2 regions of the Stenotrophomonas sp. YJH_SMC_122 genome follow, and region 2 is predicted to be linked to the other one. Evidence: riboswitches for the same ligand, from Rfam matches in the RefSeq annotation. Region 2 holds a riboswitch; the other holds the start of a gene.
What was found. Region 2 has a riboswitch for glycine ahead of AC5P66_RS13270 (trimeric intracellular cation channel family protein). Riboswitches for the same ligand answer to the same signal wherever they lie in the genome.
Positions count from the first base shown of each region.

Region 1: it holds a riboswitch for glycine, as region 2 does, so the genes downstream of both, gcvP (aminomethyl-transferring glycine dehydrogenase) here and AC5P66_RS13270 (trimeric intracellular cation channel family protein) in region 2, are expected to answer to the same signal.

Region 1 is NZ_JCAFST010000003.1:330,777-340,423, reverse strand. Features, by position in the region: gene AC5P66_RS06855 (siderophore-interacting protein) at 1-96, opposite strand, end outside; gene AC5P66_RS06850 (multidrug effflux MFS transporter) at 238-1,464, opposite strand; glycine riboswitch at 1,764-1,867, shown strand; gene gcvP (aminomethyl-transferring glycine dehydrogenase) at 1,930-4,797, shown strand; gene AC5P66_RS06840 (VOC family protein) at 4,890-5,300, opposite strand; gene AC5P66_RS06835 (amino acid permease) at 5,487-6,854, opposite strand; gene AC5P66_RS06830 (AraC family transcriptional regulator) at 6,937-7,659, opposite strand; gene AC5P66_RS06825 (catalase) at 7,770-9,647, shown strand, end outside.
Region 2 is NZ_JCAFST010000009.1:62,377-72,023, reverse strand. Features, by position in the region: gene AC5P66_RS13290 (DNA alkylation repair protein) at 1-403, shown strand, start outside; gene AC5P66_RS13285 (DUF6616 family protein) at 451-789, shown strand; gene AC5P66_RS13280 (hypothetical protein) at 879-1,136, shown strand; gene AC5P66_RS13275 (3-deoxy-7-phosphoheptulonate synthase) at 1,432-2,505, shown strand; gene AC5P66_RS13270 (trimeric intracellular cation channel family protein) at 2,712-3,329, opposite strand; glycine riboswitch at 3,414-3,517, opposite strand; glycine riboswitch at 3,531-3,620, opposite strand; gene AC5P66_RS13265 (GIY-YIG nuclease family protein) at 3,661-3,936, shown strand; gene AC5P66_RS13260 (hypothetical protein) at 4,118-4,573, shown strand; gene AC5P66_RS13255 (NAD(P)/FAD-dependent oxidoreductase) at 4,654-5,934, opposite strand; gene AC5P66_RS13250 (NYN domain-containing protein) at 6,058-6,837, shown strand; gene AC5P66_RS13245 (glutathione S-transferase family protein) at 6,950-7,570, shown strand; gene AC5P66_RS13240 (primosomal protein N') at 7,620-9,647, opposite strand, start outside.

The DNA.
Region 1 (9,647 bases), on a different contig from region 2:
GGCACCGGTGAACACCATGCGGTCCAGCGAAGGGGAAAGCACGCGGCGCTCCTTCAGCGCCACCTCGAACAGGCGGTAGGTCTGCTGCGCAGCCATGGGGGAACCTCATGCGACGACATCGGATCGGCTGGCTGTCGTGCATCCACGCACCGGCTGGCTGGAAGGCCCAGCCTAGTCCGGTCGTCCCCTGTCGCAAGCATTTCGGGCATCGCGGCCTGCCCTACCCCTGCACGCTGCTCAATGGCCCGTGCAGGCCGCCTGCGCCGCGCGTTCACGCCGGTGTTCCCAGTACCAGAACACGAAGCCGGCGCCGAAGAACGCCGCCTGGCCCAGCGCCAGGTGCAGTGGGCTGCCGCTCAGCAGTGGTGACACCACGCCGGCCACCACGGTGCTGATCATCAGCTGCACGAAGGCCTGCAGCGACGAGGCCAGGCCGCGCTGATGCGGGTACATGTCCAGCACCGCCAGCGCCAGGATCGGGAAGATCAGTGCCATGCCCATGCCACCCAGGAAGATCGGCAGTACCGCCCATGGCAGCACGAACTGTGGCGACAGCACCACGTAGCCGACGTTCAGCAGCACCGACAGCGCGCACAGGCCGAAACCAATGGAGACCTGGCGGGTGGGCGTGGTGTGCCCGGCCATGCGCCCGGACAGGAACGAGCCGGTGGTCATGCCGCCGATGGTGGGGATGAACAGCCACGCAAAGCCGCCCTCGCCCAGGTGCAGGTGCTGCATCACGAACACCGGCGCCGAGGAGATGTACAGGAAGATTCCACCAAAGCCGATGCTGCCGGCCAGCGCCAGGCGCAGGAAGCGCGGGTTGAAGCCGATGCGCACGTAATCACGCATCAGCACGCGCGGCGACAACGGCACGCGCGCTTCGACCGGATGGGTCTCGGGCAGGTAGCGTGCAGTGGCCGCCAGCAGGACCAGCGCGAACACCACCAGGAACCAGAAGATCAGCGGCCACCCCGCGCCGCTGAGCAGGATCCAGCCACCGATGATCGGCGCGATGGCCGGGGCGATGCCGAACAGCATCGACACCTGGCTCATCAGCCGCTGCGCGTCATGGCCGTGGTACAGGTCGCGGATCACCGCGCGGCCGACGATCATGCCGACACCCGCCGACAGGCCCTGCAGCGCACGGAACGCCAGCAGCGTGGTCAGGTCGGTGGACAGTGCGCAGCCCACCGAGGCGCCGACGAACACCACCAGGCCACCGAGGATCACCCGCTTGCGGCCCCAGGCGTCGGACAGCGGACCGTGCGCCAGGCTCATCAGGCCGTAGAACAGCAGGTAGACGCTGATGGTCTGCTGCACCGCCACCTCGTCCACCGCCAGGCGCCGGGCCAGCTGCGGGAAGGCCGGGAAGATGGTGTCGATCGAGAACGGGCCGAACATGGCCAGGCCGGCAAGCAGCAGGGCCATGCGGCGGGTGGAGGGAGCAACAGCGGCGGTCATGGGAAAGGCGTCCGGCAGGGCCATGCGTCGCACGCACGGCGGGCGCCGGTCCCCGTCTGCAGGGAGGGCGCCAGATGAATTCGGGTATCCGGCCATCATAGGTGGGGATTGCGCCCGATGCCATGCAGCGGTGCACAAAACGCATGGCCGGGCCATCGGCCATTCAGGCGCGGCGGCCGGCGCCGGGGGCGGCCGGCGGGCCCGCAACGGGCTATAATCGGCGGGCAACACGGTGGGAGAAGCGGAACACCGCTGCCGAAGGCGCAACGCCCGTAATCGCTCAGGCCCGATACCACCCGTAACAGAACTCTGGAGAGACCGGTTCGATCCGGCGCCGAAGGGGCACGAAGCCGCGGTTTTTCCGCGCTTCCAAACTCTCAGGCAAAAGGACAGAGGGGCGCCCCGCAGACCGCCGACCGGCGGCTTGTGCCCGTGCGTGTGCCCTTTCCTGACGGATCCTTCGCCATGTCCCAGAACACCCCTTCCCTGCGTGAGCTCGAGCACCACAATGCGTTCGTCGAGCGCCACATCGGCCCCAACGATGCCGAGATCGCGCAGATGCTCGACGTCGTCGGCCACGCGTCGCTGGATGCGATGACCGATGCCATCGTGCCGGCCAAGATCAAGTCGCCGGCACCGCTGGCGCTGCCGGAGTCGATGACCGAAGTGCAGGCACTGGCGAAGATCCGCGCGATCGCCGACAAGAACACCGTGCTGCGCAGCTTCATCGGCCAGGGCTACTACGGTACCCATACCCCGAACGTGATCCTGCGCAACATCCTGGAAAACCCGGCCTGGTACACCGCCTACACCCCGTACCAGGCCGAGATCTCGCAGGGCCGCATGGAAGCGCTGATCAACTTCCAGACCCTGTGCGCCGACCTCACCGGCATGGAAATCGCCAACGCCTCGCTGCTGGACGAAGCCACTGCCGCCGCCGAAGCGATGACGCTGGCCAAGCGTTCGGCCAAGTCGAAGTCGGACACCTTCTTCGTGCATGACGCCGTGCACCCGCAGACCCTGGAACTGCTGCGCACGCGCGCAGAACCGATGGGCATCGTGCTGCGCGTCGGCACCCCGGCCGAAGCACTGGAAGCGGAAGCCTTCGGCCTGCTGCTGCAGTACCCGGACACCTTCGGCCAGGTCGGCGACTACAAGGCGCTGGTTGATGCCGTGCACGCGCGCGGCGGCCTGGTGGCCGTGGCCACCGACCTGCTGGCACTGACCCTGCTGGCCGCCCCGGGCGAATGGGGCGCGGACATCGTGGTCGGCAACAGCCAGCGTTTCGGCGTGCCGTTCGGTTTCGGTGGCCCGCACGCCGCGTTCATGGCCTGCCGTGACGCCTACAAGCGCTCGATGCCGGGCCGCCTGATCGGTGTCTCCATCGATGCCCAGGGCAACCCGGCCTATCGCCTGACCCTGCAGACCCGCGAGCAGCACATCCGCCGCGAGAAGGCGACTTCGAACATCTGTACCGCACAGGTGCTGCTGGCGGTGATGGCCTCGATGTATGCGGTCTACCACGGTCCGGAAGGCCTGACCCGCATCGCCCGGCGCACCCACCGTCTGGCCTCGATCCTGGCTGCGGCACTGCGCAACGCCGGCGTGCAGGTCGGTGGCGACTTCTTCGACACCCTGCACATCACCGGCGTGCATGCCGATGAGATCCACGCCAAGGCACGCGCCGCCGGTTACAACCTGCGCGCGATCGACAGCGACTCGGTCGGCATCAGCCTGGACGAGACCGCCACCCGCGCCGACGTGGTCGCACTGGCCGCCGTGTTCGGCGCGCAGGCCGACGTCGACGCACTGGATGCCAGCACCGCCGACGCACTGCCGGCCGGCCTGCTGCGCCAGTCCGCGTTCCTGACCCATCCGGTGTTCAACACCCACCACAGCGAGCACGAACTGCTGCGCTACCTGCGTTCGCTGGCCGACAAGGATCTGGCGATGGACCGCACGATGATCCCGCTGGGCTCGTGCACCATGAAGCTCAACGCCACCGCCGAGATGATCCCGGTGACCTGGCCGGAGTTCTCGCAGATCCACCCGCTGGTGCCGGCCGACCAGGCGCTGGGCTACAAGGAACTGATCGACACGCTGGAAGCGATGCTGGTCGAATGCACCGGCTACGACGCGGTCAGCCTGCAGCCGAACTCCGGCGCGCAGGGCGAGTACGCCGGCCTGCTGGCGATCCGTGCCTACCACCGCTCGCGCGGCGAGGGCCATCGCGACATCTGCCTGATCCCGGATTCGGCGCACGGCACCAACCCGGCCTCGGCGCAGATGTGCGGCATGAAGGTCGTGGTGACCAAGACCGATGCCAACGGCAACGTCGACGTCGAGGACATCCGCCTCAACGCCGAGAAGTACAGCGACCGCCTGGCCGCGATCATGATGACCTACCCGTCCACGCACGGCGTGTTCGAGGAAGAGGTGGTCGAGATCTGCGAGATCATCCACAAGCACGGCGGCCAGGTGTACACCGACGGCGCCAACATGAACGCGCTGGTCGGCGTGGCCAAGCCGGGCAAGTGGGGTTCGGACGTATCGCACCTGAACCTGCACAAGACCTTCTGCATCCCGCACGGCGGTGGCGGCCCGGGCGTCGGCCCGTGCGCGGTCAAGGAGCACCTGGCGCCGTTCCTGCCGGGCAAGCTGGGTGACAACGGCCCGGTCGGCATGGTCAGCGCGGCCAGCTTCGGCAGCGCCTCGATCCTGCCGATCAGCTGGATGTACATCGCGATGATGGGCCGCGAAGGCCTGCGCAAGGCCACCCAGGTCGCGCAGCTCAACGCCAACTACATCGCCAAGCGCCTGGCCCCGCACTTCAAGACCCTGTACACCGGCCGCAACGGCCTGGTGGCGCACGAGTGCATCCTCGACGTGCGCCCGCTGGAGAAGACCAGCGGCATCGGCGCCGAGGACGTCGCCAAGCGCCTGATCGACTTCGGCTTCCACGCCCCGACCCTGAGCTTCCCGGTGGCCGGCACGCTGATGGTCGAGCCGACCGAGAGCGAGTCGCTGCACGAGCTGGACCGCTTCATCAACGCGATGATCCAGATCCGCGAGGAAATCAGCGCGATCGAAGACGGCCGCCTGGACCGCGAGGACAACCCGCTGAAGAACGCGCCGCACACCGCCACCGCGGTGACCGCCAGCGAGTGGACCCACGCCTACCCGCGTGAACTGGCCGCCTTCCCGCTGGCCAGCCTGAAGCAGAGCAAGTACTGGCCGCCGGTGGCGCGCGTGGACAACGTGTACGGCGACAAGAACGTGATGTGCGCCTGCATCCCGGTCGATGCCTACAAGGATGATGAAGTCGAGGCGTAAGCCTTCGATCCATCGAAAGTGAGAACGGCCCGCGCAAGCGGGCCGTTTTTTCAAGGGCGCGTGGACCAGGGTCCACACCCACGACAATCCGATCATGGGTCCGGCATCTGCCCCAGGCTCAGCTGCCACGACACCCCGAAGCGGTCCTGCACCCAGCCATAGCGGTTGCTGAAGTCGTAGTCGCCCACCGGCATCAACCAATGGCCCCCCTCGCCCAGCACGCGTGCCGCACGCTCGAACTGCTCGGCACCGGAACACTCGACGAACAGCGAGATCGACGGGCTGAAGGTGAAGTCGTGCACATCCAGGCTGTCGAAGCACAGGTAGTGGGTGCCACCGAGCAGGAAGATCGCCTGGCGGACCTGGCCGGGCACGCCGGCGCCGGCCCCCTCGGGGTGGCGTTGCAGGGCCAGCAGGCGGAAATCGGCGAAGGCTTCGGCGTACAGGGCCAGCGCGGCCTCGGCCTGGCCGGTGAACATCAGGAAGGGACGGCTGCGCAGCATGCGGTACTCCTGGTCGACGGGCCGCTGGCGGCCCACACGATCAAGATGGCACGGCGGATGTATGCCTGCTGTAGAGCCGAGCCCGCGCTCGGCTGGCGGCCACGCGAACAGCAGCCGACCGTCGGGTCGGCTCTACAGAACATTCGGCGACCGCAGCCGACCGTGGGGTCGGCTCTACAGCAGCAATCAGGCCTCGCGCATGCGCCGGGCGATGGCGCTGCCGGCAGCGATGGTGGCGGTCAGCGCCACCATCGACAGGAACTGCAGGCGGGTATGCGATTCACTCAGCAGCAGGCCGAAGATCAACGCGAGGATCGCCAGTGCGCAGCAGGTCAGCCACGGGAAACCGGCCATGCGGAACGGCAGCCGGGTACCCAGGCGATCGGCGCGGCGGCGCAGTACCAGCTGCGACACCAGCGACAGCGTCCACACCAGCAGGCAGGTGGAACCGACGATGTTCAGCAGCACCGGCAGCACCCGGTCCGGGAACAGCAGTTCCATCACCGTGGCCGCAAAGCCGAACAGCACGCTGGCCAGCACGGCGATGACCGGCACCTGCCGTGGATCGGTCCAGCCCAACACGGCCGGTGCTTCGCGGCGCTGCGCCAGCGAGTACATCATGCGCGAGGCGCCGTAGAGGTTGGCATTGAGCGCCGACAGCAGCGCGATCACCGCGATCAGGGTGATGGCGGTGCCGGCGCCCGGAATGCGCGCGATGTCCAGCACGGCGGCGAACGGCGACTTCAGTGCTTCGCTGGTCCACGGCACCACGGCGATGATCACGCTCAGCGAGCCGATGTAGAACACCAGGATGCGCCAGGCCACGGTACGGATGGCACGGGCGATGCTGCGTTCGGGATCTTCGGTTTCGGCCGCCGCAACGGCAACGATTTCGGTGCCACCGAAGGCAAAAACGACAACCAGCAGCGCCGCACCGATCCCGGCCAGGCCCTTCGGTGCGAAACCACCGTGTCCGGTGAAGTTGCTCAGGCCAGGTGAGGTCACCTGCGGCAGCCAGCCCATCAACAGTGCCACGCCGATGGCAATGAAGGCCAGGATCGCCGCCACTTTCAGGATGGCGAACCAGAATTCGAACTCGCCGAAGTTCTTCACCCCGAGCAGGTTGATCGCAGTGAAGAACAGCATGAAGGCCAATGCAGCCATCGGCACCGGCACCGCCGGCCAGACCGTCGCCAGCAGCCCGGCCGCACCCACCGCTTCGGCGGCGATCACGATCACCAGCTGCACCCACCACAACCAGCCGACCGTGGCGCCAGCGGTGGCGCCCATGGCATCGGCGGCGTACACCGAAAACGCGCCGCTGGTCGGTTTGGCCGCCGCCATCTCGCCCAGTGCGTTCATCACGATGATCACCAGCGCGCCAGCGACCAGATACGAGACCAGAACCGCCGGGCCGGCCGCCTGCACGCCCACGCCCGAACCGAGGAACAGGCCGGCGCCGATGGCACTGCCCAGGCCCATCATGATCAGCTGGCGGGGCTTGAGCGAATGTCCGAGGCGGGACGGCGAAGCGGTCGGAATCGAATTGGGCATCGGCGGGGCTGGCGGCGGGCTACAGGGGCGACACATTACCCTGTCCCATGCCCGCGGGGATAGGCACAGCGCAGCAGGCGGCTCAGGCCAGCGCCGGCTCGCCGACACTGCCACCAATGCGGGCACGGTAGGCGCGCGGCGAGAAACCGGTTTCAGCCTTGAACTTGCGGGTGAAGGCACTCTGGTCGCTGAAACCGCAGGCCTGGCCGATGCAGGCAATGCTGTCGTCGCCATGCAACAGGTGCATGGCCATCTGGATCCGCAGCCGGGTCAGCACCTGCTGCGGGGTCATCTGGAACACCTTGCGGAAACTGCGCTCCAGCTTGGACAGCGAAAAGCCGGTGATGTCCAGCAGGGTCTGCATGCGCACGTTCTCGGCGTAGTGCGCGTTGAGGTGGGCCAGGGCCAGCCGCAGCTGCTCGTACTGGGCGCCCAGGCTGTCCTTCTGGCCCAGGTCGCGGGAAATGCCGATCAGGCCCTCGATGGCGCCATCGACCAGCAGCGGGCGCTTGCAGGTCAGGCACCAGCCCGGTTCGCGGTTGGCGAACAGGTGCAGCTCCATCAGGTTCTCGATCACCTCGCCGGACAGCACGCGGGCGTCCTGGTCGACATAGTCCGCGCTGAGGCCGGTCGGGTAGATCTCGGCCGCCGTGCGCCCGATCACGTCCTTGCGCGCGCGCAGGCCCAGCCTTCGCAGCATGGTCTGGTTGACGTGGGTGTACCGCCCCTGGCGGTCCTTGATGAAGAACAGCACGTCCGGGATGGCGTCGAACAGGGCTTCGATGTCGGCGGGCTCGACTCGCATGGGGCAAGCATACCCGAGCCTGCTTTTGCCCGTGCGTTCACCTTTGCCGGACCTGGGTTTAACGGGTTCGGTTCCAGTGTCGTGGTTCCCTTGATGATCCGGAGCCCCTCATGGCCGCCAGCAAGCCGACCGGCAAGCGCGCAACCGAAAACCACCACCGCGGCAATGGCGATGAACTGCACCAGCGCGCCGACGGCAGCCACCCGGCGATGACCACCGATCAGGGCATCCCGGTGGCAGACAACCAGAACTCCCTGCGGCAGGGACCTCGAGGACCCACGCTGCTGGAAGACTTCATCCTCCGCGAGAAGATCACCCACTTCGATCACGAACGCATTCCCGAGCGCATCGTGCACGCACGTGGCAGCGCGGCACATGGCTACTTCGAGTTGACCCGGTCTCTGGCCGCCCATACCCGGGCGCGCATCCTGACCGAGGTAGGCGTGAAGACGCCCGTGTTCACCCGCTTCTCGACCGTGGCCGGTGGCGCAGGCTCGGTGGATACCCCACGCGACGTGCGCGGCTTTGCGGTCAAGTTCTATACCAAGGAGGGCAACTGGGATCTGGTCGGCAACAACATCCCGGTGTTCTTCATCCAGGACGCCATGAAATTCCCGGACCTGGTGCATGCGGTGAAGATGGAACCAGACCGTGCGTTCCCGCAGGCCGCCACGGCCCATGACACCTTCTGGGACTTCATTTCGCTGATGCCCGAATCGATGCACATGATCATGTGGGCGATGAGCGACCGCGCCATCCCGCGGTCGCTGCGGATGATCGAAGGCTTCGGTGTGCACAGCTTCCGCCTGCTGAACGAGGCGGGCGAGTCGACCTTCGTCAAATTCCACTGGCGACCGAAGCTGGGCATCCAGTCAACGGTCTGGGACGAAGCGTTGAAACTGCAATCGGCTGACAATGACTTCCATCGCCGCGACCTGTTCGAGGCCATCCAGCGCGGCGACTTTCCCGAATGGGAGCTGGCGGTGCAGCTGTTCACCGAAGAAGAAGCGGACGCATTTCCGTTCGATCATCTGGATCCGACCAAGATCATCCCTGAATCGCTGGTACCGCTGCAGGTGATCGGGCGCATGGTACTGGACCGCTGGCCCGACAACTTCTTCGCCGAGACCGAGCAGGTGGCGTTCTGCCCGGCCAACGTGCCGCCGGGCATCGACTTCAGCAACGATCCGCTGCTGCAGGGCCGCCTGTTCTCCTATCTGGACACCCAGCTGCTGCGGCTTGGCGGCCCGAACTTCCACCAGATCCCGGTTAATGCCCCGAAGTGCCCGTTCGCCAATCACCACCGCGACGGCCACATGCAGATGCAGGTGCCCAAGGGTCGCGTCGCCTATGATCCCAGCTCGCTGCAGGCGGACTCCCCGCGCGAGACGCCTGCCGGATTCCGCAGCCACGCCAGCGCGGACGATGGCCGCAAGGGCCGCACCCGCGCCGAGAGCTTCGCCGATCACTACAGCCAGGCGCGCATGTTCTTCCGCAGCCTGGAAAAGCCGGAGCAGGCGCACCTGGCATCGGCGCTGGTCTTCGAGTTGTCCAAGGTGGAAACGCTGAAGGTGCGGGTGCGCACGGTCAGCCACCTGCGCAATATCGACGAGTCACTGGCGCAGCGCGTAGCCGATGGGCTCGCGCTGCCGGCACTGCCCGACCCCGCGCCGACCGCCACGCCGGTGCGGGACATGCCTGCCGCTCCCGAGGTGCGCGTGATCGGGCGCAACAAGCCCACCCTGCAGGGTCGCTGCATCGGCATCCTGTTCGACGAAGGCTCCGACGCGCGCGTGATTGCCAACCTGAGCAAGGCCGCCCGGAAGGCAGGTGCAGACGTGAAGCTGGTCGCACCAAAAGTGGGAGGCGCCACGCTCAGTGACGGCAGCGTACAGGCCGCCGATGGGCAACTGGCCGGCACGCCATCGGCTGTATTCGATGCGGTAGCCGTGGTGCTGAGCGTAGAGGCATCAAAGGCGTTGTCGAAA
Region 2 (9,647 bases):
GCTGGCTGACGACCCGCACTTCGGCGTGCGCGAATGGGCATGGCTGGCGCTGCGCAGCGACATCGTTGCCGCACCGTTGCAGGCGCTTGAGTACCTGCACATGTGGACGCAGGAGGCATCGCCTTACCTGCGCCGCTTCGCCTGCGAAGCGCTGCGCCCACGAGGCGTGTGGTCCACGCATATCGCGCTGTTCAAGCAGCATCCAGAACTCGCATTGCCGATGCTGGAAGCAATGGCCAACGACCCGGAGCGCTACGTGCAGGACTCGGTCGGGAACTGGCTCAACGATGCCGGCAAGACTCAACCGCAGTGGCTGCGCGAGCTGTGCGCGCGGTGGCAACAGCAGCACCCTGGCGATGCCAATGCCTACATCCGCAAACGCGCCATGCGCTCGCTCCGGTAGTGCCGGCCGCTGGCCGGCAATCTCATCAACCTAAAGGAAGACCTTCCATGTCCCACACCCTCATCGAGCTCTACACCGCCACCCCGGCCTGGACCGCGCTCCCGCCTGACCAACGCACCGCCTTCTTCGCCCGCATCGGTGCTGGCATGCGGCAGTTCGATCCGGTCCGCATCACACCGCTGGCGATGGGCCGCATTGCCACGGGCGTACAGCACGGCAGCGATGAGCAGTTCTATGCGGTCTGGCGCTGTGCAAGCCGCGCGGACGCCGACGCCCTGGTGGCCGGCATTGCCGCCACCGGTTGGCATCAGTACTTCGCCACCACCAACGCCGTCGGCGCAGACGATGGGATGGTCCAGCACCTGGCCGATCTGGCCGCCTTGTAGCGGCACCCCGGACGCGCATGGCACATGCGCCTGTCACCCAGACGCGGTAAACAGGACATTGCCCATGTCCATCCGCAGGGAAGTTGATCATGCAGAGCACGCTCCAGGTAACGCTGTACGGCCCGCAGGGCGATACGCCGGCACTGCAGCTGCCGCAGATGGAAGGGCCCTCGGTGGCCATCCCCGAAGCGGTACTGCGCCGGCTGGTGTCCGATCTCTACACCGCCCGTTCCCTGCTCAATCCCGAGCAGCTGGACGAGGCCCGGCAGGAGCTGGACCGCGTGCTGGAGCGCTGGGCCGACATCCACGAAGGCCTGCTGCTGGACGTGGAAGTGCATGGCAGATGAGCGACGTTGCACGGCGGCCGCCGCGTGGGCTGCGCGGGCAGGCGCATCACTGAACCGCGCCCCCAGTTGCGGATGAAACATTTTGCACTGCGCAAAAGCTGTGCTATCAATAGATCCCATGAACGCAGCCGCTACCCGCTTTTACTGGTATTACTTTCCGAAGCCACTGGCGGAGGAAGGACTGCGCTCACCCTGAAGAAAGCTTCAGACGCATTCCCGAAAGCCGCCAGCGAACCTGGCGGCTTTTTTCATGCCGCCACGCTGGGGACCCCCAACGTTCCGGAGATCTCCTGCAATGCCCCCGCACACCGACGACCTGCGTATCCGCACCATCGAACCGCTGACACCGCCTGCCCAGCTGCTGGCGATGCTGCCCTGTGACGATGAAGCTTCCGACACCGTCAGCGCCTCGCGCGCGGCCCTGCACCAGATCCTGCACGGCCGCGACGATCGCCTGGCGGTGGTGGTGGGCCCGTGCTCGATCCACGACCCGAAGGCCGCCATCGAGTACGCCCAGCGCCTGAAGCCGCTGCGCGATTCGCTGGCTGGCGAGCTGGAAATCGTCATGCGCGTGTACTTCGAGAAGCCGCGCACCACGGTGGGCTGGAAGGGCCTGATCAACGACCCGGACCTGGACGGCAGCTTCAGGATCGACAAGGGCCTGCGCATCGCCCGTGGCCTGCTGCGCGACATCAACAAGCTCGGCCTGCCGGCCGGTGTTGAATTCCTCGATGTGATCTCGCCGCAGTACATCGCCGACCTGGTGGCATGGGGCGCGATCGGCGCACGCACCACCGAAAGCCAGGTGCATCGCGAGCTGGCTTCGGGGCTGTCGTGCCCGGTCGGCTTCAAGAACGGCACCGATGGCAACGTGAAGATCGCTGCCGACGCGGTGGGTGCGGCATCCAACCCGCATCATTTCCTGTCGGTCACCAAGCAGGGCGGCACTGCCATCGTGTCGACCACCGGCAACCCGGATTGCCATGTGATCCTGCGCGGTGGCAAGCAACCGAACTACGACGCTGGCAGCGTGGCTGAGGCCTGCCAGGTGCTGGCCAAGGCCAAGCTGCCGGCGCGACTGATGATCGACGCCAGCCATGCCAACAGCCTGAAGAACCCGGAGAACCAGCCGAAGGTGATCGACGACATCGCCGCTCAGATGGAAGACGGCGAACAGCGCATCGTCGGCGTGATGATCGAGAGCCATCTGGTCGGTGGCCGCCAGGAACTGGTGGAAGGCCAGCCGCTGGTCTACGGGCAGAGCATCACCGATGGCTGCATCGACTGGGACACCACCGTGACGGTGCTGGAGCGATTGGCTGCGGCCGTGCGTGCCCGTCGTGAAGTGAAGGTGTCCGAGGCCGCGTGAATGAAGCCGCCTGATGGCGGCACGTGTGTGGATGGCGGCCAGCGCCTGCGGGGGTGCGGCCGCGATCAGGGCCGGCCGGAGTTGGAGACCGGCCCGTCCGCACCGGCGATGCGCCTGGCGCTGCGCATGAGCGACAGCGCCAGGTACATCGCCGGGGTGGTGCAGTCGATCCGCGCCCAGCATGGAATCCAAGGCGAACGCGAACCTCAATGCACTTCGTCGTGGTACACGAACTTCGGCATTTCCCAGCGGTAGTGGATCGCCAGCAGGCGCAGCGCGAAGCCGCCGCCCAGGCAGCACAGGATCGCGGTGGCATCGGCCACGCCCCAGTGCAGCAGCAACAGGTAGGCCGCGCCGGTCAGCAGCGCGATGATCGCGTACAGCTCCTTCTGGAAGATCAGCGGCACCTCGTTGCAGAGGATGTCGCGCAGCACGCCGCCGAACGCGCCGGTCAGCATGCCGGCGATCAGCACGATCGGCATCGCATGTCCGGCTTCGCGTGCGATCGAACAGCCGATCAGGGTGAAGGCGATCAGGCCCAGCCCGTCGAGCACCAGAAAGGTGCGGCGGAAGTGGTGCATCCAGCGTGCGACCCAGGTGGCGATCAGCGCCGCGCACACGGTAAAGCCGAGGTACTCGGGATGTTTGACCCAGCCCAGCGGATAGTGGCCAAGCAGGATGTCGCGCAGTGATCCACCACCGAGGGCGGTGACGCAGGCGATCATGACCACGCCGAACAGGTCCATGCGGCGGCGGCCGGCGGCCAGTGCGCCGGTCATGGCTTCGGCGGAAATGGCAATCAGGTAGATGATGGACAGCAGCATGGGACAGGCTCCGAGAGCGGTGGGGCCGGCCATGCGCGACGACCGCCACTGCCTGCGCAATGACGGGATGACGATGACCGGTGCCGCTCCCGCTGTCCTTTTGCCTGAGAGTTCAGCGGCGTCGGCCGCGTGCCCCTTCGGCGGATCGTCCCGGGCGTGCCCGGTGACCTCTCTCCAGCTCGGCGAGTCGAATGCATGGTTGGTGGGATTCCAGCCCACCGGCCTGAGCGATCATGGGAGCCTGCGCCTTCGGCGGGCGCCAGCGCGGCGCCTCTCTCCTGCATTCGGGCGCCAGTATATCCGCTGCAGTGCAGCACGGCATAATCCAGGCATGGCCCCGTCCCTCCGCCCGTGGTTCCTGTACCTGCTCGAATGCCGCGATGGCAGCTATTACGCCGGCATCAGCACCGACGTGGACGCGCGCTTCGCCGCCCACCAGGCCGGCAAGGGCGCGCGCTACACCCGGGCCCGGCCACCGCTGCGCGTGCTGGCCGTGCGCGAATACCCGGACCGGGCCGCCGCCTCACGCGCCGAGTGGCAGCTCAAGCAGCAGCCCCGCGAGCGCAAGCTGGCCTGGCTGCAGGCGCCGGATTCCAGCCTTCTGTAGAGCTGGGCCCACGCTCGGCTCCGGATTCTGTAGGTCCACGCCATGCGTGGATGGGCTGCCGGGCCATGCGATGATCGCTCCGCGCCAAGCGCTGGAGACCCGGATGTCCACCTTTGCTTTTCAGCACGACCGTCGGTCATTGTCGTCGCTGTGGTACCCGAAACCGAAGGCGCCGTGAACGATGCGCGCCGCCGGCAAAGCATGGATCTCCGTCGTCGTGCTGGTCGCCGGCATCGCGCTGTTGCCTGGCCTGCTGTACCTGCTCGGGCTGGCATTGGCAGGCGGTCGGCCGAAGCCGGCCGACCGCGCGCCCAGTGGTATGGCTGCGTGCAGCAGTGAACCACGCGCGGGATACCAGCCGATGAATCCCTGGCGTTTCGCCGCGCAGTTCTTCGACAAGGACGTGATGAAGAAGAAGGTGCCGGAAGTGGAGCGGGAGGCCTTCTGGATTGCCCGGCGCCACCTGTGGCGGCAACCACAGCGCGGCATGCCGCGCTGGCATCTCAGCAGTACCGCATTGGCGATCTGGATCACCCGGCATTGGAGTACTGCGCAGATTGCCGACACCGCGAGGAAGGAGGACTTCTGCCGGACCTGGTCGAAACGGCGGGTGCCCGGTGGCCCGATGAACCGGTAGATCCACGCCATGCGTGGAGGGTGTTGACGGGGTCAGAGTCCTTTCCTGCGGAAAGGGATCCGACCCCGCTGCGCGCAGCCCTACCGCTTCGGCCGCCGGTCGTCGCGGTCATCACCGAAGATGATGCGCGCGCTGCGTTGGTAGCTCCAGTACGCCACGGCCCAGTTCAGCAGCACCACGATGCGGTTGCGGAAACCGATCAGGAAGAACACGTGCGCGGCCAGCCAGAACCACCACGCCAGCACGCCCGACAGCTGCAGTCGGCCCAGGTGCACGATCGCGGCCATGCGGCCGATGGTGGCCAGGTTGCCGTAGTCCGCGTACTTGAACGGACCGGGCTCGGGCGTGCCGTGCAGCCGTGCGCGGATCACCTTGGCCACGTATTTGCCCATCTGCTTGGCGGCCGGTGCCACACCGGGGACCGGCTTGCCGTCGGCCTGGCTCAGCGCGGCCAGGTCGCCGGCCACGAACAGCTCCGGGTGATCGGGCAGGGTCAGGTCCGGTTGCACCGGCACGCGTCCGGCGCGGTCCAGCGGCACGTCCAGCGTGCGCGCCAGCGGTGAAGCGGCCACGCCGGCGGCCCAGACCACGGTGCGCGCCGGTACGAACTGTTCGCCGAGCTTGAAGCCCTGGCTGTCGATGTCGCTCACCGGGGTTCCGGTCAGCACTTCCACGCCCAGCTTTTCCAGTTGGCGGCGCGCCTTCAGCGAAAGCACATCCGGGAACGAGGACAGCACGCGCGGCCCAGCCTCGACCAGCCGCACCTTGGCGCTGGCCGGGTCGATGTGGCGGAATTCGTTGCGCAGCGTGTGGCGCGCGATCTCGGCCAGGGTGCCGGCCAGTTCGACACCGGTGGGACCACCACCGACGATGGCGAAACTCAGCCACGCCGCTTTCTTCGCCGGGTCCGGTTCGGCCTCGGCGCGTTCGAACGCCAGCAGCAGCTTGCGGCGCAGCGCGATGGCATCGTCCAGCGTCTTCAGGCCGGGCGCATCATCGGCCCACTGGTCGTTGCCGAAGTAGGCGTGGGTGGCGCCGGTGGCCAGCAGCAGGCTGTCGTAGTCCAGCGTGCTGCCATCGGCCATGCGGATCTGCCGCGCCTGCTTGTCGATGGCCACCACTTCGCCGAGGCGGACTTCCACATTGCGCTGGTGGCCGAGGATGTGGCGCAGCGGTGCGGCGATATCCGGCGCGGACAGGCCGGCGGTGGCCACCTGGTACAGCAGCGGCTGGAACAGGTGATGGTTGCGGCGATCGACCAGGGTGATGCGTATGCGCTCGCGGGCCAGGGCACGGGTGGCCCAGAGACCGGCAAAACCGCCGCCGACAACGACCAGGTGGGGAACGCGCTCGCGACTCATCGACTCACTCCAGTGGGGGCATCGGGGGAAGCGCCTGGCATCTTCGCACGGCGGCCACCTGTCACGTCAGCGCCTGCCCGGATCGGCGATACTCGGGTTCAGGCAACGGCCCGTGAGGAGCCCATGAGCGAACCGGAAAAGCGCATCGCCCTGTTGATCGACGCCGACAATGCGCCGGCCTCGAAGATCGACGAGGTCCTGGCGGAAGTCGCCCGCTACGGCGTGGCCAACGTGCGCCGTGCCTACGGCAACTGGAAGAGCCCGCGACTGAAGGGGTGGGAAGCGGTGCTGCATGAGTATGCGATCCGCCCGATCCAGCAGTTCGCCTACAGCAAGGGCAAGAACGCTTCGGACATGGCGATGGTGATCGATGCCATGGACCTGCTGTACGCGCGCAACCTTGATGGCTTCGCCATCGTCTCCAGCGATGCGGACTTCACCCCGATGGTGATGCGCCTGCTGACAGATGGCGTGAAGGTATATGGCTTCGGCGAGAAGAAGACGCCCGAGCCGTTCGTCAATGCGTGCTCGAAGTTCACCTACCTGGAGGCACTGGGCCAGACCCATGCCAGCGTGCCGGATGCCGAGCAGGCGTCCAGCGAGCAGGCTTCGAACGAGCCGGTGGCCAACGACGATTCGCGTCCGCGCAAGAGTGGCGCGGAGATGCGCAGCGACACGCGGCTGGTGAAGATGCTGCGCCGTGCGGTGTCCGCGGCCGAGGGCGAGGATGGCTGGTCGCACCTCGGCCCGGTTGGCAGCCAGATCGGCAACCAGGCCTCGTTCGATCCGCGCAACTACGGCTACGGCAAGCTCAGCGATCTGCTGGCGGCGATCGGCCTGTTCGAGCTGAAGAAGGATGGCAAGTCCTCCTACGTGCGCGCGCTGCCAAAGAAGAACCGGTAGTGCCGGCCGCTTGCCGGCAATGCCCGGATGCCAGGTCCCGCATCCGGCACGCACACACCTGTATCGATCAGGCGTATCGTTGCCGCTCGCATTGCCAGCAAAGGAAACCCGCATGTTGAAGATCTGGGGCCGCCGCAATTCCAGCAACGTCCGCAAGGTGCTGTGGTGTGCCGAGGAAATCGGCCTGCCGTACCAATCCATCGAGGTCGGCGGCAGCCACGGCGGCACGCAGACGCCGGAGTACCAGGCGATGAATCCCAACGGCCTGGTGCCGGTGATCGAAGACCACGGCCTGCCGCTGTGGGAATCGAACGCCATCGTGCGCTACCTGAGCGCGCGCTATGCGCTGGGCACGCTGTACGCCGAGGACCCGATGGAACGCGCCCAGGCCGAGAAGTGGATGGACTGGAGCACTTCGCGGATGGCACCGCTGTACAGCGACCTGGTCTGGGGCATCATGCGCACCGCGCCGGCCGACCGCGACGAAGCGCGCATCAGTGCCGCCATCGTGCGCGCCGGTGACTACCTGGCGATGGCCGACGCTACCCTGGCCAGGCAGCCGTGGCTGTCGGGCGAGAAGTTCGCGATGGGCGACATCCCGCTGGGCTCGCTGGTCTACGCCTGGTACGAGCTGCCGATCCAGCGGCCGGAGCTTCCGCACCTGGCGGATTGGTATGCGCGCCTGCGCGAGCGGCCGGCCTACCAGCGCGGCGTGATGTCGCCGCTGACGTAAGCGAAGGCGTTCGGGGTCGGATCCCACCCGACGGGTGGGCTCTGACCCGTCAATACAGATCCGTCGGATCCACATCCAGCGACCAGCGCACCTTGCGGGCTTCCGGCAGCGCATACAGCTGCGGTACCAGTTGCGAAAGCACGCCATGCAGGGGCGGCCGCTGCGGCGCCGACAGCAGCAGCTGCGTGCGCTGGTAGCCGGCGCGGCGTGGCATCGGGGCTGGCATCGGCCCGTAGGCCTCGACCACGTCCTGCTCGCCCAGCAGCTGCCGCGCGGCCAGCAGGAATGCATTGGCATGCTCCACCTGCTGCGCTTCAGCACGCATCAGCGCCAGATGCGCGAATGGCGGGAACCCGGCCGCCTGGCGCTGGTTCAACTCGGCCTGCGCAAACGGGTGGTAGCCACCGCTGACCAGGGTTTCCAGCAGCGGGTGACCCGGGTGATGGGTCTGCAGCCAGACCTCGCCGGGGTCACGTGCACGTCCGGCACGACCGGCCACCTGGATCAGCTGCTGCGCCAGCTTCTCGCTGGCGCGGAAGTCGGCGGAGAACAGGCCTTCGTCGATGCCGACCACCACCACCAGGGTCAGCTTCGGCAGGTCGTGGCCCTTGGCCAGGATCTGCGTGCCGACCAGGATGCCGGGCTGGTCGCCCAGTTTCGCCAGCTGCTGTTCCAGCGCGTCGCGTCGCGAGGTGGTGCCGCGGTCGATGCGCACCACCGGGAAGTCGGCGAAGGCGGCGGTGAGGTGTTCTTCCAGGCGTTCGGTGCCGATACCCTGCGGCTGCAGTGCCAGGCTGCCGCAGGCCGGGCACGCCAACGGCGCCGGTTGGCGCGCGCCACAGTGGTGGCATTGCAGGCGCCGGCCGCCGCCATGCACGGTCATCGGCGCATCGCAGCGCTGGCACGGCGCGGTCCAGCCGCAGTCGTGACACAGCAGCACCGGTGCGTAGCCGCGGCGGTTCTTGAACACCAGCACCTGCTGGCCGCGCTGCAGGTGCTCGCCGATGCCGGCCAGCACGTCGGCCGAGAGGCCGTCGTGCAAGGGCCGTTTGCGCACATCGAGGATGCGCACGCGCGGTGGCCGTGCATCGCCGGCACGTTGCTTCAGGCGCAGGTGGGTGTAGCGGCCTGCATAGGCGTTGTGCAGGGTTTCCAGCGAGGGCGTGGCGCTGCCGAGCAGTACCGGAATGCCCAGCGCCTTGGCCCGGACCAGAGCGAAATCGCGCGCGTGATAACGGATGCCGTCCTGCTGCTTGTAGCTGCCGTCGTGTTCCTCGTCGACGATCAACAGGCCGGCCTGCGGCAACGGCGTGAACACCGCCGAGCGGGTGCCGACGATGACCCGTGCTTCGCCACGTGAGGCGGCCGCCCAGACGCGCGCGCGCTCGTTGTCATTCAACCCCGAATGCAAGGCGTGCACGGCGATGCCGAGACGACCGCGGAAACGTGCCAGGGTCTGCGGGGTCAGGCCGATTTCCGGCACCAGCACCAGCGCCTGTCTGCCCTGCGCCAGGCAGTGGATGATCGCCTGCAGGTAGACCTCGGTCTTGCCGCTGCCGGTCACGCCATCCAGCAGGAACGGCTGGAAGCCGTCGGCAGCGTTGATCGCCGCCACCGCCCCGGCCTGGTCCGGGTTGAGCGTGGGGCCGGGCAGTGGCTGTGCATGCTGGGGGGCCACGCTCAACGCAACGCGCTCGGCCAGCGCGCGCTTGGCCAGGCTGCGTGCAGCGATGCGCCAGTCGGCCATGCGTTCGCCGAGCACGTCCTCATCCACGATCGCCCCGGCCAGCAGCTCGGCCAGTTGCCGCGGACGGCTGCCGGCGCGCAGCTTTTCACGCTGGGCGTGGCCTTCGGTGGTCAGCTGCCAACCCCAGTGGTGTGTGTCGGGCAGGACCTCGCCATGGCGCAGCGGGCCGGGCAGGGCGGTGCTCAGCACCTCGCCCAGTGGCGCATGGGTGTAGCGCGCCAGCCACTGCAGGCTCTGCCAGAGTTCGCCCTGCAGCAGCGGCTGCAGGTCGCACCAGGCCAGCGCCTGGCGCAGTCCCTGGCCATCGTCGGTCTGGCCGTGGCCGGCCAC